Regions from separate parts of the Rhodoglobus sp. G.S.4 genome, predicted to be linked through region 2. Evidence: predicted binding sites of a transcription regulator. Region 2 holds the regulator's gene; the other holds the start of a gene.
What was found. Region 2 encodes LexA, which represses DNA repair genes until DNA is damaged. Its sites were predicted from a motif close to TCGAACANNTGTTCGA; they were not measured.

Region 1 (12,144 bases), 110 kb from region 2:
AGACGGATCTCCGTGACGACGGATCGTCGAGGCTGCTTGAGCGCTCCGCCGCAGCGCAGCAAAGAGCGCATCACCCAACACCGTTCCCACGACAACGGTTTCCGCTTGTGCCGCAAGTCCATCGCGACTCTCGACGAGATCAAGATCTGCTTCTGCGACGAGTTGCGCAGCCTCGGCATAGCGAGCGAGCCACCCCGTATCGGTGCCCTGGCCGGCCTGCCGAAAGTTCATCACCACACGGGCGGCCGCGAGTCGGCCCGGGTCGTTCGGGTCGCAACCCCAGCCCGAAAGGGCAGAGTCAACCGTCTCGAGCGCTTCGGCATCCAAGGATTCAGGGTCAACGCGCTCGGAAACTGTGCTCTGCGCAATCTCAAAAGCGCGCGTCAGTGGCAGGTCGGACTCAATGGCCTCAATAACGCGCTTGGTGTCGGCAACAGAGAGGCCACCAATGTCGGTCAGCGCACGAATCATATGGATGCGGCGCACATGGGTTTCGCCATAGGTCGCCTGGTTCGGTGCCGAGCGTTCCCCCGCGGGCACAAGGCCCTCCCGCAGGTAGTACTTGATCGTGGCGACCGATGCGCCAGTCTCGTGGCTCAACTCCGAAATCTTCATAATGGACACCATAGCTATCTGCCCGGGTTTTAGGGCGTGGCATACCGGTCGGATGCGCGACGCTAAGGAATATCCCGACCGTTCGACGGTTGAATAGTAGTGATGACTACACCACTTCGTCTTTCTGTTCTTGACCTGATTCCTGTGCGCAGCAACCAGACTTCCGCTGATGCGATTTCGGCGACCACCGCGCTAGCGCAGCGTGCCGATGAACTCGGATTTTCGCGCTATTGGGTGGCTGAACACCACAACATGAAGGCCGTGGCATCCACAAACCCTGCCGTGTTGATCGGGATTTTGGCTGCTCAGACCCAACGCATCCGCGTCGGTTCTGGGGGAGTGATGCTCCCGAATCACGCCCCGCTCGTCGTGGCTGAACAGTTTGCAATTCTGGAGGCGGCATTCCCGGGGCGCATTGACCTGGGCATTGGCCGCGCTCCCGGAAGTGATCCCGTGATCACGTCCTACTTGCGGATGACGGGAACAACAAGCGACGTCGACGCGTTCCCGCGAAACGTTTCCGACATCCGCAGCCTCATGCACCCCGAGGGGGCGGCTCTTCAGTTGCCGTCTGGCCAGGTGTATGAGCTCACCGCGACACCGAATGCGTCGTCAGTTGCTGAGCTTTGGTTGCTGGGATCGAGTGACTATTCTGCGCGACTCGCCGCAGCCCAGGGCATGCCGTACGTGTTCGCGCATCATTTCTCTGGTGAGGGAACAGAACGCATCTTGGGTTTGTACCGCGACAACTTTGTCCCCTCGGATCAGCTGAAGGAGCCACGAACCTTCTTGACGCTCAATGTTGCGGTCGCCGATACCGCGGCAGAAGCGCGAGCTGCTGCGCTTCCCCAGTTGCAGCAGATGGCTCGGCTCCTCAGTGGGATGCCTCTTGGTCCGCTCTCGACAATTGAGCAGGCTGCGGCGACGGAACTTGCCGCTCCGCAGCAACAGATGGTCGATGATATGGCCGAACGTTGGGTCATCGACGAACCCGTGGCTGCGGCAGCCCGCATCCGCTCGCTGGCGACCCGGTTCGGTGTTGACGAAGTTATGGTCAGCCCAGGGCTCTCGGCACATGATGCGGATGCGCCGAACACGTCGCCTGTACGCGTGCGGGCTCTTGAACTGCTTGCGGAGCAGCTGCTCGCCTAACGCGCCAAGACGCATCTTTTGGCACGCGATCTCCGGTTGATTTATTGCACAGAACCAAGGCTCGCTATTCAGGCAGTGTCACGTTGGTGCGGAGTCTAAGCTGCCGGACGCCGTCATGCTCGCGCATCTCAACGTGCGATAGGCGAGACTTCACAAACTCGCTGAAAGTTGTGAAGCCCAACGAAGATTCATCGAACGACGGATCAATTCTGAGCATCTGATTCTTGACCGCGGAGCTGTGGAGCCACTCTGAATCCTCTTTCTGTTGCACTAGCCGCATAGCGCGCACTAGCACCTTGAATGGAGATACCTTAGTTGCCGGCGGATCGGTGTTGGCGGCCTTTGCGCTGGACTTAGATTCGGGAGTAGGTGTCTTTGTTGCCCCGTCGTCTGTGGCGGGTGGTGCAGCGGTGAAGGCGGAGACCGGCGATTCATTCGCACTGGCGCCGTACTCAACACCCGGCAGCGAGTCATAGTCGGCGAATTTGTCGCACGAGGAGGTAAGCGCTTGACTTGTGCCACCAGCGACTCCGACACCGACGACAAAGCGACCAAGGGTCTTGGCGCGTTGCGCTAGCGCCACATAGTCTGAGTCGCCAGCAACGATCACCACATGAGTGAGGTCGGGCAGACGAAAAAGGTCTTCCATGACGTCAACAGACAGCCGGATGTCCGCCCCATTCTTCATTTGAGCTGTGAGCGGAAAGAGTTGCACGAGTTCGACAGCGCGGTTGATGAGCTGTTTCTGGTAGCTCGAGTTGACCGGTAAAGACCAGTCGGCGTAGGCGCGGCTGAGCGCAACTGTGCCGAACGAGGAGGCGTAGTCGAGCAGGGCCTCAACGTCGACTTCGGCGTCCGCGAGCTTGGTCCCGACCGGCGTCGTGCTTGCACGGTTTGAGACGTGCCACCGAACCTTGTCCGTCTGAAACGCACCATTGCCGTGTTTTTGGTTGTAGCGCGAGATCACGATGTTGTCGAAATCGATGTAGACGGCAACGCGTCCTTCTGTGGAAGCGGGCATGGGGTCTCCTCCGGCTAGAGCGGTCCACCTCGCGCACAACGTTACTGAGGCTTCTTCGGCTCACGCTAGCAGTACACGCCGCGCGAGTCAGCGACTGGGGGAACCTCATCGTCGCTACCATTGGGCGATCAGAGTGATGGAGAGCAAGTCATGAGCTACAGTGCAATTCGGGTTCGAGCCACCCCCGGGATCCCGCGGGAAGGCCACACCGGCGTTGCCGTAATCGTGGCAGGCATCGGCGTGGCTGGCTGGATTTCGTTCGGTCGGCACCTCTTTGGCATCGGGGGTGACCTCACGATTGTCTACGCCGCAACGCTCGGACTCATTTTTGCGGTCTTGTTGGTGCTGACCGGGCTGGCAGTTCGGCGCACGGCACGTCGCGGGTTCGAGACGCGGGTTTTAACCCAAGCATTGCTCATCGCCTCCGGGATATGCGGATTTCTCCTGGGACTTACGATTCCGGATTCAACACCTCAGGGGCTTCAGACCATAATTAGCGGTCCCTCCGAGCCGGCACTAGGAATAGCCATTGGCATCGCAAATCCGCTCGGCGTCATTGGCATTGCTACCGCGATAATCGCGCTCACTCTTGCGATAAAGGATTCCCGTGGCCGGATCTCACTAGTTGAGTCGTGGGGCGATGACGAGTCGGCGTCAGAGGTTGCACCGGTTTAGTTCCGCTGGGCTAGCTCACTTGTGAGTGTTCGCCGAGCTGGTGCCAACCGCGATTGAAATAGACGAGCGGTGGAGTGCCTTCTGCCCCAGAATCGACTGCGGACTGTGTCGCACGAAGCAAAATTATGGATGCGGCTCCCGCGTCGAGTTGATCGACCCGCGTTCCTGCGACCCAAGCTGGTGCGCTCGGAAAGTACGGCTCACCGGTCGGCAGTCGTCTCCACAAACTGGTGTCAGAAAATCGATCAACACCGCTAGTTGCGCACAGTTGCGCGATTTCAAGTTGGTCTTTTCCCAAGAAGTGGACCACATAGGAGTTCGCGCTCCGGATGCTCGCGGCGGTGGATGCGCGATGGCTGATCGAGAACGCGAGGAGCGGCGGTACCGCGCTCACAGAAACAACCGATGTCGCTGTGAGGGCAACGGGACCGTCGGGGGAGTCGGCGGTGATGACCGCAACACCGCCAGGATAGTGACGAAAGGCGCGAGCAAAATCGTCGCCACTGATCTCAGTTTCGGGCGAGGTGCGCTCATCGGGGCTGTACGCCTCATCGTGCGAGAGACTCTGATGTTTCGCTGTCGTCTGCATTCGTCCATCCGAAGGTTGTGGGGATGCGAACAAGAATGCGCCGCATCCGCCAGCGAAGCGAGAATGTGTCGCTTTATTTCTCTGTGTTTCGTCCGTTGTTTCACTGCCAGGTGCAGTGAATGGCTGCTCGGCGCACCATGGTGGCATGCCTAAACAAATTCGCTTCAACGCCTTCGACATGAACTGCGTCGCCCATCAGTCGTCAGGAATGTGGCGCCACCCCGATGACCAATCGTGGCGCTACAAAGACCTCGACTATTGGACGGAACTTGCCCAGCTGCTCGAACGTGGCACCTTTGATGGCATCTTCATTGCGGATGTCCTCGGTACCTACGATGTGTACGCGGGTTCCAATGAGGCTGCGATTCGCCACGGCGCGCAAGTTCCGGTGAATGACCCACTGTTGCTCGTTTCGGCCATGGCGCATGTCACGGAACACTTGGGATTCGGCATCACCGCCGGCACGGCCTACGAACATCCGTACCCTTTCGCGCGTCGCATGTCGACGCTTGATCACCTCACCAAGGGGCGCATCGGTTGGAACGTCGTCACCGGCTATCTTCCTTCAGCAGCCCGCAATATGGGCAATGATGATCAGCTCGAGCATGATGATCGCTATGACCACGCCGACGAATACCTCGAAGTTCTCTACAAGCTGTGGGAGGGCTCGTGGGAAGACGATGCCGTTATTCGTGATCGCGAAACCGTTGTGTTCACCGACCCAAGCAAAGTTCACGACATTGAGCACAAGGGCAAACATTTCACGGTCCCGGGGATCCATTTGTCAGAGCCGTCGGTGCAGCGAACCCCGGTGATCTACCAGGCAGGCGCATCACCGAGGGGCATCCAGTTCGCGGCAGGCAACGCCGAAGCGATCTTTGTTGCTGCCTCGACTAAAGCGGGACTCAAGGCAACGGTTGGCCGCATCCGGGATGCTCTTGAAGAGGCTGGCCGTGATCGCTATTCTGCGCGAATCTACACACTGCTCACGATCATCACGGATGACACCACGGAGAAAGCTCACGCGAAGTATGCCGACTATCTCAGCTACGCAAGCGAAGAGGGAGCGCTCGTCTTCATGTCCGGATGGATGGGGATCGACCTTTCGGAATATGACCTCGATGAGCCCATTGGCAACGTCAAAAGCAATGCAATCCAGTCAACAGTCGCCAACTTTCAGCAGGCAAACAATGACGGAAGCGAGTGGAAAGTTCGCGATATTGCCCGACTCGGCGCTATCGGGGGTCTGGGTCCGTTCATCATTGGCTCGGGCACGGAAATCGCGGATGAGCTGCAACAGTGGGTAGAAGAGACCGACGTTGATGGCTTCAATCTTGCGTATGCCATTACGCCAGGTACCTTCGAAGATGTCGTGGAGTACGTCATCCCTGTGTTGCGCGAGCGGGGTCTATATCCTGAGGAATACGTGGAGGGCACGCTGCGCAACAAGCTTCACGGACGAGGAAACCGGCTGCCAGCCGAGCATGCAGGGGCGAGTTATCGCCGACGTCCCTAGCGAAGCTCGAAGATGATCTCTTCGGTGTCCCGTTTCACGCCGGCGGCGAAGTCGACGTTGCGGCCAATCTCGACGAATCCATTGCGCAGCACTACGGCGGCGGAACGAATGTTGTGTGTGGCTGTGCGTGCCTGAAGCGGGCGGTGAGTGTCGAGTTCCAGCATTAGCGCTAGTGCAGCGCTGGCGATTCCTTGACCCCAGAAATCACGACTGATCCAGTAGGTGAGCTCTCGCTGGTCGTCCATCGTGAAGGTGGCTATCATTCCGGCGAGAGTTCCGCTGCGGTAGATCGCGCAAGCTACAACGTCGGGGTTCGCGAGAATGCGAGCAAACCAGGAATCGAATTCGGCCCGGTCGTCGGGGTCTGGTGCCGTGAATGCGGCCATTGCGACTGACTCTGGATCCCGCATCCACTCAAAGACTGCATCACCGTCGCTGAGACGCAGGTCACGAAGGGTGACGCCGTCGTTTTTAGCGTCGGCGACTGAGGTCATAGCTTGATCGAATACTTAAACCCGATGTGCGATGCCTCGAAGCCCAGCTTCTTGTAGAAGCGATGCGCGTCGGTGCGCGCCTCATCCGATGTGAGTTGGATGAGCGAAGCGCCGAGTGTTGGCGCTGCGATGTCGATGACCCACCGCATCATCGCGCCGCCGATGCCCGATGAGCGCTGACTTGCCGCAACCCGAACGGCTTCGACTTGGAGGCGGTGTGAACCTCGCCGCGCCATCCCGGGAATCGCGGTCAATTGCATGGTGGCTACGACATCACCACTGGGTGCAACGACAACGAGCAATGCGTTCGCGGGAGTAGTTGCGATCGCGTGGAACGCTTTTTCGTAGGCCGGGCGATCTTCGGGGCGCGCGGTATCTCCCCGCAAGGCGCTGACTGGGTCATCCGCCAGAAGTTGAAGGATGGTGTCGATGTCGCCCAATTCGGAATACCGAAGCGTCATTTCACCATCTCGCGTGTGGAGAGTTGTCGGGACCGTCACTTTGGAAAACACTCTTATGACGTTATCAGCGTGGGCGGGGGCCTTAGTGCCGCATCAGTGGAAGTTGCCATTGATTAGAACATATGTTCGAATAGAAGCATGCGATGGAGTGGTCAACAGGTCAGCAGTGAGGCCCCCAACGCGCTGCCCGGCCTTGCGAAGCTCAACAATCTTGTGCGTACGGTTCGCACGCCAGACTTTCAGGGCGTCACCTTCTACGAGGTAGTAGCCAAGAGCGCCCTCAACAAAGTCCCCACCGCAAGCGATATGCCGTTCGGGTGGACCATCAACCCGATGCGCGGATGCCTTCACCAGTGCACCTACTGCTTCGCGCGACCGACGCACGAATATCTCGACCTCGATTCAGGGAAAGACTTTGACACTCAAATCGTGGTGAAGGTCAATGTTGCTGAGGTGCTGGCCAAAGAACTCAGCAAGCCCAGCTGGGGAAGGCACGCTGTTGCTTTAGGAACCAACACTGACCCTTACCAGCGCGCAGAGGGTCGATACCGGCTGATGCCGGGCATCATTGCTGCATTGGCCGGTTCGGGAACGCCGCTCTCGATTCTCACCAAGGGCACCCTGCTTCGGCGAGATTTGCCACTGCTGAAAGAGGCAAGCGATCACGTACCCGTCGATATCGGGATGTCGATCGCTATCTATGACGATGAGCTGCAACAGTCGGTCGAGCCTGGTACGCCGACTGCGAAGTCACGCCTCGCCACAGTGACTGCAGTGAGAGATGCTGGCCTCGATTGCGCAGTCTTTCTCATGCCGATCCTGCCGTTTCTTACCGATACGCGTGACCACTTGGAGCGTGCAATTGCCGCGGTGAAGGATGCCGGCGGAACATCAATTGCCTATTCTGCCCTTCATCTCAAGCCCGGAACCAAGGAGTGGTACTTCCAATGGCTAGAAGCGGCGCATCCGGAATTGCTCGAGCGCTATCACTCAATGTATTCACGCGGCACCTACGCTCCCAAGGAGTATCGTCACTGGCTGGCAGCCAAATTGCGTCCGATTATCCGTCGGCACGGTCTCGAGCGAACCGCACTTGACCCAGCGACAGGAATCGTTGGTTCGCGTGCCGCTGTAAGCACGCGAGACGTCAATGGGGAGCGATCGCTAATCGCGGAAGAAATGCCGCCAGCCTTGGCCGCTAGGGCGATGCCGCAACCCATGTTGTTTTAGCGGTTCGCGCATAGTCGCACCCATTCCTGCTCACCGCGATCTGGGAGCAGGCTGCACGTTCGCTCGACGTTCTCAGAAATTTGTGGGGGCTCAGTCCGCCCGTGTTTATCGTGAATCTACTGCCTCGTGCAGCAAAAGGGGCCGAAGCTGATGACGCCCCTAATGGAGACGAATCGAACCTGAGGAGTGAAACGAAGATGCCTGCCAACAAGAATTCACGGGTGAAGGACCCGGAGCTCTATGAGGAACTCCGCAACGACGGTGCGTCAGCGGAGAAAGCAGCGCGCATTGCGAACGCGGCGGCACGGGATGGACGATCCGAAGTTGGGCGACGAGGGGGAGAGTCAGGATCCTACGAAGACTGGACAGTCAAAGAATTGCAGAATCGGGCACGCGAACTGGACCTGCACGGATACTCTTCGCTCAACAAGGACGACCTGATCGCGAAGCTGCGCTCACACTAGGAGTGCCTAGACGCGGTTCGATATGGCTCCACGTGCCTGAGCGTGAGTGAGCAAATGTGGTGCACACGCTGCGGCAGTGAGACCGTCTCATTAGGCTGGTGCGGTGACCTCTCAAGCTTCTGCCTACTACGTTCGCCACGACGACACTCATTTTGAGTCCACGATTCACGCACAAGGAGCGTGGAATCCGCACGAGCAGCACATGGCTCCGGTTGCCGGAATTCTGGCGCACGCGCTTGAGTCATTCGAAGCGCGGACAGAACTCCGCATTGCACGCATCAGCTACGAGATCCTCGGGCTCATTCCTGATGGTGCTTTCGAAGTGAAGACAACGCTGCTGAGGCCGGGGCGCACAATCGAACTTGTCCAAGCTGAGCTCGTTGCTGCGGGTCGTGTCGCAGTTCGAGCGACTGCGTGGCGTCTTCACACCTCCGACACCTCAGCAGTAGAAGGAGTTGTCGACGAACGGATGTTGGCTCCCGAGCACGCAACTGGCGCAGTGAATCTCTCGAAGTGGCCAGGAGGCTACATTCAATCGATTGACGCACGGGCTCTTCCGGATCATGGTCCTGGACACGGACGCGTGTGGTTGCGCACACCGTATCCTCTGTTGACAGATGAGCCGGTAAGCGATTTTGTGCGGCTGATGGGGCTTGTTGACACGAGCAATGGCATCGCCACGCGCGTCAAGCCGGGGGAGGGCGGGTACGCCTTCCCGAATGTTGACTTGCAGATCCATCTCTATCGTGCGCCAACTGGGGAGTGGCTTGGATTGCAGAATGCCGTAAATTTTGGGGCTGATGGGGTCGGCCTGACATCGACTGTCCTCCACGATCTGAGCGGACCATTCGGTCGAGCTGAGCAGATCCTGACGCTCCGCAAACTGTAAGCATCCACCTGCTAATTAATTCTCATGTGGGTCTTGTGTTGCCCGTCCTGCGAGCGTAATCTACAACCAAATGGTTGTAGATGAAGTAACAGACGCCGAAGTGGACGCGATGTTTCGCGCTCTCGCTGATTCCACACGTCGTGACATAGTCACGCGCGTAATGCGGGAAGGAATCTCTGTCTCGCGTCTCGCCAGCAGCTATGAGATGAGTTTTGCCGCGGTTCAAAAGCACGTTGCCGTGCTGCAGGCGGCTGGGCTTGTGTCGAAGCAGCGCAGCGGCCGTGAGCAAATAGTTCGCGGCGATCTGACATCCATTCATCGAATCCAAGAACTTCTCTCGCACTTTGAAGAGGTGTGGGAGAAGCGAGCGCTGCGCATGGCCGCTGTGCTCAACGACGACCCCAATGACATAGACAACGAACGAAAGAACAGGTGAAGCAATGAACGTCACGAGCCACACCGATGTTGAGGCACTGACTCTCACGACGACCGCCGAGTTTCCCGCCACGCTTGAGCGCTCTTGGCAACTGGTCAGTGACCCTCGGCAACTTGAGCGCTGGTGGGGGCCACCCGAGTGGCCGGCGACGTTTGTGAAATTCGAGTTCGAGCCTGGCGGTCGCGCCCACTACTACATGACGGGTCCTGAGGGCGAGAAGATGCATGGCTGGTGGAAGTTCACCTCTATTGTCGAACCGCGCGAGCTATCGATAGAAGATGGATTTGCGGATGATGCTGGTGAGCCGAGTGGCGACCTCGGTGTTACGATCGCTCGCCTCGTCTTTGAGCCTGTAGACAACGGAACCCGGCTCACGATTCATTCAGGATTCGAGTCAGCCGCTCAGCTCGAGGAAATGATCAAGATGGGCATGGAAGAGGGAATGCGCGAAGCTCTTGGCCAAATCCGCGCCATCCTTGACGAAGGCTAGGCTGGAAGCGGGATGTCATTTCAGGCTTACCTGGACGCGGTAGAACAGAAGACCGGTGTCACGCCTCGCCAACTCATCGCGATCGCAGAGCAGAAGGGGCTTGCGGGCCGATCGGTCAAGGCCGCTGAAATTCTGGAGTGGCTCAAGAACGATTACGGTCTGGGGCGTGGGCACGGCATGGCGATGGTGCACGTCATCACAAAAGGCCCGAACATTGACGCAAAGCATGTGGGCACCGCTGGTGCTCATCGTGACGAAGCTGACGTGCTCTGGCTCGATGGAATCGCAACGAAGCCGAACTAGTCGTCGCGTGGTCGCGAATCCGATTCGTCGCGACCCCGTAGCTTCTCCAGCTCGCGACGCTCACGCTTGGTAGGTCGACCCGCTCCACGATCACGGCGGGGTGCCAGCGCCACTTCCTCGCGGGAGGGTGGCGGAGGAGTCTCATCGATGAAGCTCTCGGCGGCAGTGACTGCTGAGACTCGCTTCACGATGGTCTGTTTGACAACGAGGATGCGGTCGAATCCGGCAATGCGAATGCGGACCTCATCTCCAATTCGCACCGGATGCGCGGCTTTTGCGCTCGTACCGCCGATTTTGACGTGTCCGGCCCGGCAGGCTGCGGTGGCTTGTGAGCGGGTCTTGAAGACGCGCACTGCCCACAACCAGCTATCGACGCGTACTGTGCCTGCAGCCACTAGGCGCTGGCGAGTTCAGTTTTCCAGCGAACAAGGCGCTGCACTGTGGCGTTGTCATCGGCGGCGAGCGTGCTCATGGTGTCCTCGGGAACGAAGTAGTTGATGGCGAGGAATCCCCGCACCTTCTCCGAGGGGTCATCCACGAGCATCCGCAGCACGTCGCACGGCGCATATTCGTTGCGTGCCACGCAGGCGCGAACGTCCTCGTCAGTATCGCGAGCCAGCACCTCGAACACGTCGACGGGCGTGTTGTGGCTGCTCGCCGCACTTTCACGAATTTTCGGGTTGGGGTCGCCAGCCAAGATGCGCAGTCGAGCAATCTTGCTTGGGGTAACTTCTGGTGCTGGGTGAAGATCAGCGGCCTCTTCAGCAGTGAGCATCGATGGGGCCATTGCCCGCATTTGGGCCCGCTGCGCCGGAGTATTAAAGCGGATGCATGACATGGGGCTAAGGCTACGCCTGATGGCTAGCAAGTTCTTGTTTCGATCGCGGCATTTCGTGGTCGGATGCTCGCTACACTCGAAGTGTGGCAGTCAGCAGTTCACCCGAGATCAGCAACCGTGTCTGGACTGTGCCCAATGTGCTGAGTCTCATCCGACTCGCACTCGTGCTGGTGTTCCTTTTTTTCATCATCTCGGCACAGGATGTTCTTGCGCTTGTCGTTCTTGTAGTGTCGAGCGTGACTGACTTTCTCGATGGCGTTATTGCGCGACGATTCAACCAGATCACCCGATTGGGGCAGTTGCTAGATCCCGCTGCCGATCGGCTTTTCATTTTTGCGGCACTTATTGGTTTGGCGGCACGGAATGTCATTCCGTGGTGGCTTTTCATCATCATCGTCGCGCGCGAAATCATGCTCGTAATTTTGGGACTCATTTCGGCGAACTATGGATTTGGCCCGCTCCCGGTTCATCACCTCGGCAAAGTTGCGACAGCGGCACTGTTCTATGCTCTTCCAATCCTGATGCTCGGGCAGGCGTTTCCTGACGTCGCGTGGGCCACTGATCCCATCGGTTGGGCTTTCGCTTTGTGGGGTGCGTTCTTGTATTGGTGGGCTGGGTTCATCTATGTCGCACAATCGGTCCGAATTTCTCGCATTCCGAGGGGTTGAGGAGTGCTCCGATCCGATACGCTGGTCAGTCAGGGAGGTTTGCGATGGTTGAGTCAATGAATAGTGGTCACGGCGCCGACATGCAGTCGGCTGACGAGACGTCCGCGCAGCCTATTGTCGAGCGAATCGACACCACTGCTACCTATAGTCACGAGTTTGCGGCTCAGGTCGCGGCAATGGGCGCCGATGTTTCGGTCGATGAGCAGTCAGCAATTTCTGCGCTGCCTTCAGGTTCTGCGCTGCTGATTGTGCGCCGCGGACCAAATATTGGTGCACGTTTTCTGCTGGATGCCGACATCACTA
Region 2 (12,144 bases):
ACAAGCTCTACGGCAACCTCGGCATGCTCGCCAGCGTCAAAAAAGAACACGAAGGCATGCAAATCGCCGTTGGCGGTTGTCTTGCGCAAAAGGACAAGAACGTCATCCTCGAGAAAGCACCGTGGGTAGACGTGGTCTTTGGAACCCACAACATGGGCTCCCTTCCCGCTCTTCTCGAACGCGCCCGCCACAATGAAGAAGCGCAACTCGAAATTCTTGAGTCGCTTGACGTCTTCCCCTCGACGCTCCCGGCAAGACGAGAATCCACCCATAGCGCGTGGGTATCGATCTCCGTAGGCTGTAACAACACGTGCACGTTCTGCATCGTGCCAGCGCTACGTGGAAAAGAAAAAGACCGACGTCCCGGCGACATCCTCGCCGAAGTTCAAGCCATTGTTGACGACGGAGCAATCGAAGTCACCCTGCTCGGGCAAAACGTGAACTCCTACGGAGTTGAATTCGGTGATCGTCAAGCGTTTAGCAAACTCCTGCGAGCAGTCGGCGCGATCCAAGGTCTCGAACGTGTGCGCTTCACCAGCCCGCACCCGGCAGCTTTCACCGACGACGTCATCGACGCAATGGCAGAGACGCCCAATGTGATGCCGCAACTGCACATGCCCCTGCAGTCCGGCTCAGACCGCATCCTCAAATCAATGCGCCGTAGCTACCGCTCCACCAAATTCCTCGGAATCCTTGACCGAGTACGAGCCCAAATGCCGCACGCCGCTATCACCACTGACATCATCGTCGGTTTTCCCGGTGAGACAGAAGAAGACTTCCAAGAAACCCTGCGTGTGGTTGAAGAGTCGCGATTCGCCTCGGCCTATACATTCCAATACTCCATCCGGCCTGGAACGCCCGCCGCCACAATGGACGACCAGATCCCCAAAGAGGTCGTACAAGAGCGCTACGAAAGACTCGCGGCTCTTCAAGACCGCATCTCGCGCGAAGAAAACGACAAACAAATCGGTCGCACCGTCCACGTCATGGTTACCGCGACCGAAGGACGCAAGCAAGCAGAAACCGCCAGGCTATCGGGCCGTGCCGAAGACTCGCGACTTGTGCACTTCGATATTCCCGAAGGCAGTGCAACGCCGCGTCCCGGCGACGTCGTCACTCTGACAATCACCGAAGCTGCAGCATTTCACCTTGTAGCAGACACTCCAGCGGGCCAGACCCTTGACATCCGTCGAACCCCAGCCGGAGATGCGTGGGATCGCGCACAAGCCGAGTCCTGCGGAGTGCCGACCGGCGCGGCCACTACCGACTCCGGCCCACGAGTATCACTTGGCCTCCCGACCATCCGTGTCTCGACAACGCCGATCTATGACCCAACAGACTCCCTCCGCTAATCCCGAGCATGCGGTCTCCAGTGACGAGCACGGCTTCATGCACGACCTCGTTGTCATCGTCGGGGCGACAGGAACCGGCAAGTCAGAGCTATCGCTCGACATCGCTGAAGGGTTCGCGCGTCACGGAACTCACGCCGAGATCGTTAACGCAGACGCAATGCAGCTCTATCGCGGGATGGACATCGGCACGGCCAAGCTCCCGATAAGTGAACGACGCGGCATTCCTCATCACCTGCTCGACGTCCTCGATCCTAAAGACGACGCCAGCGTCGCTCAGTATCAGGTGGATGCGCGTCAAATCATTCGAGAAATCCAATCTGCTGGAAACGTACCCATCCTTGTTGGCGGCTCCGGTCTCTACGTCTCGAGCGTCATTCATGATTTCCAGTTCCCTGCCCGCGACCCGCACGTGCGAGCACGACTCGAGGCCGAGCTGGAAACATTCGGCGCTGGCATCCTATTTCAGCGTCTCCGCGAGTTGGATGCTGATGCCGCGCAATCGATCGGCGCCAGCAACGGTCGCAGAATAGTTCGCGCCCTTGAGGTCATCGAAATCACAGGAAAATCCTTCGGCGCTGGATTACCTGAAGAAAACAAGCTCTGGACGTCAACCCGCATTGTTGGCCTCGCTGCTCCGCGCGACAAGCTAGTGGCCAGACTGAACGAGCGCGTGCAGAATATGTGGGATTCCGGGCTGCTCGATGAGGTTCGTGCGCTGCGTCCGCACGGTTTAGGCACCACCGCTGCCCGCGCGATCGGCTATGCCCAGGCCATTGAACAGCTGGAGGGCACACTCTCTGAAGCAGAAGCCATCGAGCAAACGGCGGCGCTCACGCGTCGCTACGCTCGACGCCAAGTTGGCTGGTTCAAACGTTATGCGCAGTGCCGCTGGCTCGAATACGACGCTGCTGATCGTGCCCAGCGTGCTCTGGCGATCGTGATGGGGGAGAATGGTCAGCATGGCGACGCTTAACTTCACAAAAGGTCAAGGAACGGGCAACGATTTCGTGCTCTTCGCTGATCCAGACGGTGAGCTCGACCTCACCCCGCAGCAGGTTGCAGCGATCTGTGATCGTCACTTTGGTGTTGGTGCAGATGGGATCATCCGCGCCGTACGGTCTCGCAGTCTCGATGCGGGCGCTGCGGCGCTTGCCGAAGACGCCGACGCCGAGTGGTTCATGGACTACCGCAATGCGGACGGCAGCATCTCGGAGATGTGTGGCAACGGCATCCGTGTCTACGCCGAGTTTCTCGCCAACGAAGGCTTTGTGGATTTCGAACCCGGCGATACTTTGCCAATTGGTACTCGCGGTGGTGTTCGCGATGTTCAGCGCAACATGGCTGGCTACCAAGTCGACATGGGGCGTTGGGCACTCGACGGTGGAGAACCGCTCGTGAGAGCGAAAGAGCTTGAGATCGCCCGCCCGGGACTCGGTATCAACGTAGGAAACCCCCACGTGGTCGTTGCTCTCGCCGAAGAATCAGAACTCGACGGTGTTGACCTCGGCTACATCCCTGTAATCGATCCTGTGCCCGAGCACGGCGCGAATGTCGAGTTCGTGGTGCCGGCGGATCCACTCGTCAAAGACGGAGTTGGTTCGATTCGGATGCGCGTGCATGAACGCGGCAGCGGGGAGACCTTGTCGTGTGGCACTGGGGCCGTAGCAGCAGCGCTTGCCATTCGTCACTACGCGGGCCCGAACGCACCGCATCAGTGGCGCGTTACGGTGCCGGGCGGCACCGTGGTTGTGCGGATGTTCCCGACCGAAGACGGCGAACACGTCTCGCTCAGCGGTCCGGCGGAACTCGTTTACACCGGCAGTCTCGAACTGGCTTAGTTTCCGCGCTGCAGAGCGGCTAACTGCCGAGATTTTGTTAGTTCGCGTCGGTTGCGCGTTTGTGCGCCCGTAATACGCGATACCCCTTGCTGATGGCGGCGCGACTGAATGTGAAGTTGTCAGGGAATGCGGACTCCATCCAGCGATGTAGGGAATCCGAGCCGAGGTTGCGTTGAACAACGAGCCAGGCATCCGCATCCATTTCGAGCCTCGGCAGCCACGTTTCAAGAATGTTGTGAAGCTCGCCCTTGCCTACGCGAATGGGCGGATTCGACCAAATAGTCATAAACGTTATGTCTTCGGGAACATCTTCGGGCAGAACCGCGTTAATATTGGGTATGGACAATTTCTTGGCGTTTGCGCGCACCAGATCCAGTGCGCGCTCGTTGACGTCCACCGCCCACACCGTTGCATGAGGTGATTCGAGGGCAAGGGTGAGCGCCATCGGACCCCAACCGCACCCGAGATCAAGCAAGTTACCTCCCGGAGGAGGCGCTGGCACGTTCGACAAGAGAACTTGAGTTCCCGCGTCAATGTGCGCGGGGCTGAAGATCCCATTTGACGTGACAAGTTCTCGCTCGACGCCAGCAATGGTCGCGTGAATCGTCCGCAATTTGAGATCACTCTCGGGTGAAGACGAGAAGTAATGCTCGTTAGCCATGAACAGAACTTACCGAAAACTAGAGAAGTAGGGTTAACCCAATGACGCGAAACACGACAGAAACCAGTATCGAGGCCAACAACGGCGACGACGCCGAGCGTTCCGTCGAGCGCGTTCTCGCCAGCGAAGGCTCCACTCATGCTGCCGTAACGCGCTTCGGTGCTGGGGCATCTGGGGCGCAAGCGCTCCAATCGGATGCTCATTATGAAGCCGACCGAGACGGCGACCAGTTTGATCGAGACGACCGGCACGCACTGAAGCGTGTTCGAGGGCTCTCAACAGAGCTTGATGACGTCACCGAGGTCGAGTACCGCCAGCTGAGGATCGAAAACGTTGTGCTGATCGGAATCTACGGTCAGGGAGCGCTTCGGGAAGCGGAGAACTCACTTCGGGAGTTGTCCGCTCTGGCAGAGACCGCAGGCGCAGTGGTGCTTGATGGCCTCTTGCAGAGCCGTTCGCACCCTGACCCAAGCACGTACTTCGGTAAGGGCAAAGCAATCGAGCTGCGCGACGTTGTAGCCGCTACCGGCGCGGACACTGTCATTGCCGACACAGAACTTGCTCCCAGCCAGCGTCGTGCACTCGAAGATGTCGTCGGCGTGAAGGTGATCGACCGCACAGCGGTGATCCTCGACATTTTCAGCCAGCACGCGACAAGCCGTGAAGGCAAGGCTCAAGTGGAGCTAGCCCAAATGGAATACCTGCTTCCACGACTTCGTGGTTGGGGTGAATCGATGTCTCGCCAGGCCGGTGGCCAAGTGGGTGGCGCCGGCGCCGGTATGGGTAGCCGTGGTCCTGGTGAAACCAAGATTGAACTCGATCGCCGTCGCATCCACACTCGCATGGCTCGCCTACGCAAGCAGATCAAGGGATTCGCGCCCGCTCGGGAGGCGAAACGCGCCAACCGTGACCGGTTTGAGGTGCCAAGTGTCGCTATTGCCGGCTATACCAACGCAGGCAAGTCGAGTTTGCTCAACCGTCTGACTCGCGCCGGCGTGCTCGTAGAGAATGCGCTCTTCGCAACGCTCGATGCCACTGTGAGACGTTCGGAGACAGCAGATGGCCGGCTATTTACGCTTAGCGACACTGTTGGTTTCGTGCGCAATTTGCCGCATCAGCTTGTGGAAGCGTTCCGGTCGACCCTCGAGGAGATCGGGCAGTCTGACGTCATCGTGCACGTTGTTGACGCCTCCCACCCAGATCCCGGTGCTCAGCTGAGCACGGTGCGCGACGTCATCGGTGAGCTGGGTGCCCGCGACATCCCTGAAATCGTTGTCTTCAACAAGAGCGACCTTGCGGATGACGACCAGCGTTTGTTGATTCGTGGACTTGAGCCGACGGGAATCTTTGTTTCTGCCCGCTCGGGTGAGGGCATCGACGAATTGAACGCGCGTATTGCGGAACTTTTGCCAGCTCCGGAGGTCGAGGTGACTCTGCTCGTGCCCTATGACCGTGGAGAAGTCATCTCGCGCCTCCACGTGCAGGGGCGCGTGTTGGCGACGGACTATCGCGAAGATGGAACCCAGGTGCGGGCGCTTGTGCACCCGGCTCGACTAGCCGAGCTCGAAGAGTTCGTGAGTAAAGCTTCGTAGCGTCTGGTCGCGAGCTTGCGCGTTGGGCGCGAGCTCGCGATTAAACCTGCTTAGAGCGAGCGCAGTACCGTAACGACTTTGCCGAGCACTGTGGCGTAGTCACCGAGAATGGGCTCAAAGTTGGAGTTGCGTGGCAGTAGCCATGTGTGACCGTCGCGTTGACGAAATACCTTGACGGTTGCTTCGTCATCGAGCATTGCGGCAACGATGTCGCCATTTTCGGCTGTCTGCTGTTGGCGCACAACAACCCAGTCGCCGTCGCAAATGGCAGCGTCGATCATTGAATCTCCGACGACCTTCAGCATAAACAGGTCACCTTTGCCAACAAGTTGGCGGGGGAGAGGGAACACTTCTTCAATGTGCTGCTCTGCAGTGATGGGGATACCGGCGGCAATGCGGCCGACGAGCGGAACCATCGCGGCATCACCCATCGATGGGCTGATCGTGCTGGATTCGTCGACGGCGCTTGGCACGTCGATAAGAACTTCGATGGCGCGGGGGCGGTTGGGGTCGCGGCGCACGTAGCCGCTGAGCTCGAGCTGGTTGAGCTGGTGGGTAACGCTCGATAGCGAGGAGAGGCCGACAGCGTCTCCGATCTCGCGCATGCTCGGCGGGTAGCCCTGAGTAGCGACTGCTCGCTGAATCATCTCGAGGATCGCGAGTTGTTTCGCGCTCAAGCTGGTTCGCCGGCGGGTGCCACGCTCTGCGGCGTCGCCATTTGCGGCTATTGAGTCGGTCACGAGTCCTCTATTTCTGCCTCTAACGATTCCAATGTCAGTGGCTCATTCGAAACTGTATCCGCAGAACAAGCCAAAAACAAACATTTGTTCGAGTGTCGCGAGGCAATGTCGGTGGCTTGTTCGAATATGTACTTGAAATTAGAACAATTCGAATGTATGTTCGGAACACAGCTTCGCACCCGACTCTCCCGGCCGAGAGTCGGGTGCGGGAACCCCTAGAGGAGAATTTGATGTCCACTGCAGTGATTGCACCCAACGCGGAATCCCGTGCTCGGCAGTCCGCACCGCGTCTTCGCCTCACAACGCGTGGTCGCGTCGTCTTGATGACGCTCGCGGCCACGCCGTTGGTTGTTGCGGCTCTCGTTTTCTCCCTCAACGGTGGTGACGCTGCCGCTACGTTGGAGTCAAACGAGAACGCGTTCGTTTACGTCGACGTTTCCGCAGGCCAGTCGCTGTGGAACATCGCAGAGACCCATGCTCCTGGGCACGATCCGCGCGATGTTGTTGCTCAGTTGATTGAGCTCAACCAGCTTCCCTCAGCAGATGTCTTTGCGGGTCAACAGCTCGCGATCCCTGCCAGCTTTTCTGAATAGAAGCGCGCGCTAGCTCTTCGCGCGGTTCGCTCGTGGTGCATGCGAGAACGTAGAGGCTGATTGATTGAGGCAGCGTGACGCTTGTCAGCCGTCTGCATCTAGCATTGTGGAGTGACTTCGCTTTCAGATCTCCCTATCCGTGACGACCTTCGAGGGCTCAAGCCCTACGGTGCACCTACCGATCCGGTGAGCATCCAACTCAACGTCAACGAGAACACCCACCCCATCCCCGAGGCGGTGGCCACCGATATTGTGATGGCGCTGGCAAGAGCAGTGATGACCGCAAATCGCTATCCCGATCGAGAGTTCACTGAACTGCGGGAGAGTCTCGCCGAATACCTGGGGCACGGCCTCGCCGCTGCGAACATCTGGGCAGCAAATGGTTCCAATGAGGTACTTCAGCAAACGCTTCAGGCCTTCGGCGGTCCAGGCCGCAGCGTTCTCGGATTCCCGCCCACGTACTCTATGCACCCCATCATCGCCTCAGGCACCGGCACCGAGTGGGTTACGGCTTCTCGTGATGCCGGCTACGACCTCACTCCCGAAACAGTGGTGGCGGCGATAGCTGACCTTTCGCCGGACATCGTGTTTCTCTGTTCGCCGAATAATCCCACCGGCACTCCCGTCAGCAACGAGACGGTCGTCGCCGCCTACGACGCGACCGACGGTATCGTGCTCGTCGATGAAGCCTATGCAGAGTTCTCCGACCGCGAGACGGCGCTGTCACTGCTTGAGGGACGGCCGCGCCTCATTGTTTCCCGCACCATGAGCAAAGCGTTCGCGTTCGCCGGAGCTCGAGTGGGGTACTTGGCCGCCGATCCGGCTATCGCCGATGCCCTCAGACTCGTACGATTGCCGTACCATCTCTCCGCTTTGACGCAGGCGGCCGCAGTTGCCGCGCTTGCTCACGCCCCTGAGATGCTCGCGATGGTTGGGGAGATTAAAACTCAGCGCGACCGGATGAGCGCCGGGCTTGCGGAGTTGGGGTTCACCCCCGTACTGACCGAAGCAAATTTCGTGCTCTTCGGGAATGTTGCGGATCCGCAAGCACTGTTTAACAAGTTGCTCATTCAAGACATTTTGATTCGCGATGTCGGTATACCTCACCACTTGCGGGTCACTGCAGGCACTGAAGCAGAGACCACGGCATTTCTGGATGCGATGGCTGACCTCCAAGCGCTCGGTAGAGTTGAGCAATGACTTCACAGCGCACCGCGACGATCACGCGCGAGACCAGCGAGTCGAGTATCGAACTCTCGATCAATCTCGACGGAACAGGTACCTCATCCATTGAGACGAGCGTCCCGTTTTATGACCACATGCTCACCGCATTCTCGAAGCACTCACTGATCGACCTCACTGTGAAGGCGACCGGTGACACTCACATTGATGTCCACCACACTGTGGAAGACATTGGCATCGCTTTGGGTCTTGCCATCAAACAGGCGCTCGGCGACAAGGCCGGCATTTCTCGTTATGGCGATGCGCTTGTTCCTCTTGACGAGGCGCTTGTTCGAGCGGTTGTCGACGTCTCGGGTCGTCCGTACCTCGTGCACACGGGGGAGCCTGCCGGGTTTGAGATGCACTTGATCGGTGGACACTTCACGGGATCGATGGTTCGTCACGTTTTCGAAGCGATCAGCTTCAACGCGGGTATTACCGTTCACATCACTGTCTTGGGTGGGCGTGACCCCCACCACATCGCTGAGGCTGAATTCAAAGCCTTTGCTCGTGCGATGCGCGGTGCTGTTCAGCCCGATTCCCGTGTCACCGGAATTCCGTCAACAAAGGGTGCGCTCTAGTGGTTGCGCCCTCAGTTGTCATTCTGGATTACGGATCGGGCAATATCCACTCTGCGGCTAAGGCTCTAGAGGCTGCCGGCGCGAGCGTGCGATTGAGCGCTGACCGTTCTGTTGCTGAGGCTGCTGACGGGCTTCTCGTGCCAGGGGTTGGCGCATTTGCTGCTGTCATGTCGGCACTGGAATCAGTGCGCGGTGGTGCGATTATCGAGAAGCGCCTGACAGGCAGCCGCCCAGTGATGGGGATTTGTGTCGGAATGCAGGTGCTGTTTTCTTCCGGCGATGAGCACGGTGTTCAGACCGACGGACTCGATGAGTGGCCGGGTGTTGTAGAAAAGTTACCTGCTCCAGTTTTGCCCCACATGGGCTGGAACACGGTCGAGACTCCCGACGACACGACTATTTTCGATTCGATTCGCGACGAGCGATTCTATTTCGTCCATTCCTATGCTGCACAGCAGTGGACACTTGACGTTCAGCCCCCATTTCCACAACCCAAGCTCACGTGGGCAGACCACGGCGGTCGCTTCCTCGCTGCCGTCGAAAATGGACCCCTGACGGCTACTCAATTTCACCCGGAGAAGTCTGGCGAAGCCGGAATCCGACTACTAAGCAACTGGTTGGAGACGCTCTGATTTTGCGTCAGTTCGACGTGCACTAGTATCGGATGCTTGTGCGCGGCGTTCCGCGATCAGGTCTTCAGAGAGCAAATCTATGAGCGAGTTCAATAAAACACCCAGCCTCACACTTCTGCCTGCCGTCGATGTCGCTGACGGTAAGGCCGTTCGACTCACTCAGGGCGAAGCGGGAACCGAGAAGAGCTACGGCGACCCGTGCGCGGCGTCGCACGACTGGGTTGACCAGGGTGCGGAGTGGATCCACTTGGTGGATCTTGACGCTGCCTTCGGTCGCGGCAATAACCACGCGATGATCAAGAAGGTCATCAAGTCGACGCCGAAGCGCGTCAATATTGAACTTTCTGGCGGCATCCGTGACGATGCGTCTCTCGAGGCCGCGCTTGCCACCGGCGCGAAGCGCATCAATCTCGGCACGGCAGCGCTGGAGAATCCTGAGTGGGCTGCCCACGTAATCGCTGAGTACGGCGAGGCTATTGCCGTTGGTCTCGACGTGCGCGGAACGACGCTCGCTGCTCGTGGCTGGACTCAAGAGGGTGGCGACCTGTGGACGGTCCTCGACCGTCTCGAGTCAGCCGGATGCTGCCGCTATGTGGTTACTGACGTGACTAAAGACGGCACTCTCCAGGGCCCGAACATCGATTTGCTTCGCCAAGTGATGGATCGCACTCACCGCCCGGTTATCGCCTCTGGTGGCGTCTCAAGTCTCGATGACCTCATCGAGCTGCGCGAACTCGTGCCTCAGGGTCTCGAAGGTGCGATCATCGGCAAGGCACTTTATGCCAAGGCTTTCACCCTTGCGGAAGCACTTGACGTTTCATCGCAGTAACTATTTTTTGCATCGGACGCTGATATGAACTCGACAGACTCCGCCGGCACTCCTTGGGAGGGTCGCTCGTTCGAACCGAATCCTGCTCCCGATGACGACGGAACAGCACCTGTTGCGCTCATGGCCGTCATCACTCGGTTCCATCAGGGCAATGCGACTGAGGCAGACGTAGTTGATTCCATTCGTGAATCTCGGCTTCTCATCCCGTTGCTTGCGAAGGCGGGGGAGACGGAGACCACCGAAGCCGGACTCACGATTGACAAGACTCAAGAGTTATCGATCGTGACGGTGACGGGCCCGGATGGTCGGGCAGTTCTGCCGGTGTTTAGTTCGGTCACTGCGATGAGTAATTGGAACCCGGACGCTCGCCCCGTTCCGGCAGCCGGCACCCGCGTAGCTCTCGCCGCTGCGAGCGAGAACACTGATCTGGTCGTTATCGATCCACTGAGTGACAGTGAGTTTGTTATCCGTCGACCCGCGCTGTGGTCGATCGCGCAGTCAACTGACTGGACTCCCAGCTATTTGCGCACCGACGTGCGAGACGAATTCGCGATAGCCGCTGCAGAAGAAGCCGACGTTGCTGAAATCCAGTTGCTCGCGGGAGATCCGGGGGCGCGATTGCAGGGCCCTGAACTGGTTGTTCAAATCGCTATGAAGCCGGGGCTTGACCGCGAAACGCTCGATGCCACGATGGATCGGATGCGCGAGCGCTGGGCTACTTCCGAACTCATCGCGCAGTCGGTCGATTCTCTGGCAGTGCAGGTAGTTCGAGCGCCGGAGTCGTCGCTCTAGTTCACTGGCCCTGTCCATTTTTCGCCTGGACCCTGACCGGGTGCATCAGGGATGGTGGATGCTTCGCGGAACGCGAGTTGCACTGAACGAAGGCCATCGCGCAGGGGGCGAGCGTGGTGGTTGCCGATCTCCGGCGCTGCTGCGGTAACCAAACCGGCGAGGGCATTGATGAGTTTTCGCGCCTCGTCGAGGTCTTTTTCTGATTCCGCATCTGGTCCGTCGGAGAGCCCGAGTTTTACTGCTGCAGCGCTGAGCATGTGTACGGCAACGGTGTTAATTACCTCTACCGCGGGCACCTCAGAGATGTCTCGAGTTTCATTGACGTCGTCATTGGTGGGCTCGCTCATGATGTCCTTCGCTAATTGGGGTTCGCTCTGCTATCCTTATGCAGGCCCGGGGCTTGCCCCGGATACGAAAGTGGAGATTCTCCCACCTGTCAACCGCATACAAGGTTACCGGGTAGTTACACCCCGCATGGTTCGCTTGCGGTGCAGTGTGTGTAATCAGTTGTGATTATGCCTATTGTTCCGGATGCTCGCCTGCAGCTTTAAAGGGTGTTGCAGCGTTCTGCTGCATTTGATCCTCTTTCGTGCCACGGCATCCGCCGAACTGTATTTCGTGAAACGCTCCGCGTACATGAAGTGCACCACGAAATGTGAGGAGAACACGCATCAGCGATCCCCGTACCAACGACCGAATCCGAGTTCCTGAGGTCCGTCTTGTCGGACCCGGCGGTGAACAAGTCGGTGTCGTCTCAATTGACGTCGCCCTCAAGCTCGCCCAAGAGGCAGATCTAGATTTGGTCGAGGTTGCTCCCAGCTCAAAGCCTCCCGTTGCCAAGATCATGGATTACGGCAAGTTCAAGTACGAAGAGGCGCAGAAGGCGAAAGAAGCTCGTCGCAATCAGACGAACACGATCCTCAAAGAGGTTCGTTTCCGTCTGAAGATTGACACGCACGACTACGAAACCAAGCGCAAACGTGCTGAGGGATTCCTCGCAGGCGGCGACAAGGTCAAAGCAATGATCTTGTTCCGTGGCCGTGAGCAGTCTCGCCCCGATCAGGGTGTGCGTTTACTTCAGAAGTTTGCCGAAGATGTGTCGGAATTCGGTTCAATCGAATCAACGCCGACTATTGACGGTCGCAACATGGTCATGATTATTGGCCCACACAAGACCAAGGCAACAGCGAAGGCTGAAGCCGAGGCCCGCAAGGTTGCTAACAAGAAGCCTCGTGAGGCAGAAGTTCCAGAGAAAGAGGAGAAAGATGCCTAAGCAGAAGACGCACTCAGGCACCAAGAAGCGTTTCAAGGTC

Region 1: AC061P_RS06210 (Rv2578c family radical SAM protein) is a predicted target of LexA. The motif match lies at 6,638-6,653, and genes of this name have one in related genera.

What each region holds. Positions count from the first base shown of each region.
Region 1 is NZ_CM152748.1:1,272,171-1,284,314, forward strand. Features, by position in the region: gene AC061P_RS06170 (MerR family transcriptional regulator) at 1-615, opposite strand, end outside; gene AC061P_RS06175 (LLM class flavin-dependent oxidoreductase) at 718-1,767, shown strand; gene AC061P_RS06180 (NYN domain-containing protein) at 1,832-2,788, opposite strand; gene AC061P_RS06185 (hypothetical protein) at 2,939-3,463, shown strand; gene AC061P_RS06190 (flavin reductase family protein) at 3,474-4,052, opposite strand; gene AC061P_RS06195 (LLM class flavin-dependent oxidoreductase) at 4,198-5,568, shown strand; gene AC061P_RS06200 (GNAT family N-acetyltransferase) at 5,565-6,062, opposite strand; gene AC061P_RS06205 (GNAT family N-acetyltransferase) at 6,059-6,523, opposite strand; gene AC061P_RS06210 (Rv2578c family radical SAM protein) at 6,662-7,753, shown strand; gene AC061P_RS06215 (Rho termination factor N-terminal domain-containing protein) at 7,951-8,217, shown strand; gene AC061P_RS06220 (thioesterase family protein) at 8,321-9,106, shown strand; gene AC061P_RS06225 (ArsR/SmtB family transcription factor) at 9,177-9,542, shown strand; gene AC061P_RS06230 (SRPBCC family protein) at 9,547-10,032, shown strand; gene AC061P_RS06235 (DUF4287 domain-containing protein) at 10,045-10,335, shown strand; gene AC061P_RS06240 (RNA-binding S4 domain-containing protein) at 10,332-10,730, opposite strand; gene AC061P_RS06245 (hypothetical protein) at 10,730-11,173, opposite strand; gene AC061P_RS06250 (CDP-alcohol phosphatidyltransferase family protein) at 11,257-11,841, shown strand; gene AC061P_RS06255 (FHA domain-containing protein) at 11,886-12,144, shown strand, end outside.
Region 2 is NZ_CM152748.1:1,163,989-1,176,132, forward strand. Features, by position in the region: gene miaB (tRNA (N6-isopentenyl adenosine(37)-C2)-methylthiotransferase MiaB) at 1-1,352, shown strand, start outside; gene miaA (tRNA (adenosine(37)-N6)-dimethylallyltransferase MiaA) at 1,390-2,325, shown strand; gene dapF (diaminopimelate epimerase) at 2,312-3,190, shown strand; gene AC061P_RS05630 (class I SAM-dependent methyltransferase) at 3,228-3,851, opposite strand; gene hflX (GTPase HflX) at 3,893-5,443, shown strand; gene lexA (transcriptional repressor LexA) at 5,494-6,183, opposite strand; gene AC061P_RS05645 (LysM peptidoglycan-binding domain-containing protein) at 6,414-6,776, shown strand; gene AC061P_RS05650 (histidinol-phosphate transaminase) at 6,888-7,976, shown strand; gene hisB (imidazoleglycerol-phosphate dehydratase HisB) at 7,973-8,578, shown strand; gene hisH (imidazole glycerol phosphate synthase subunit HisH) at 8,578-9,210, shown strand; gene priA (bifunctional 1-(5-phosphoribosyl)-5-((5-phosphoribosylamino)methylideneamino)imidazole-4-carboxamide isomerase/phosphoribosylanthranilate isomerase PriA) at 9,290-10,039, shown strand; gene AC061P_RS05670 (SseB family protein) at 10,064-10,831, shown strand; gene AC061P_RS05675 (DUF1844 domain-containing protein) at 10,828-11,178, opposite strand; gene infC (translation initiation factor IF-3) at 11,487-12,104, shown strand; gene rpmI (50S ribosomal protein L35) at 12,097-12,144, shown strand, end outside.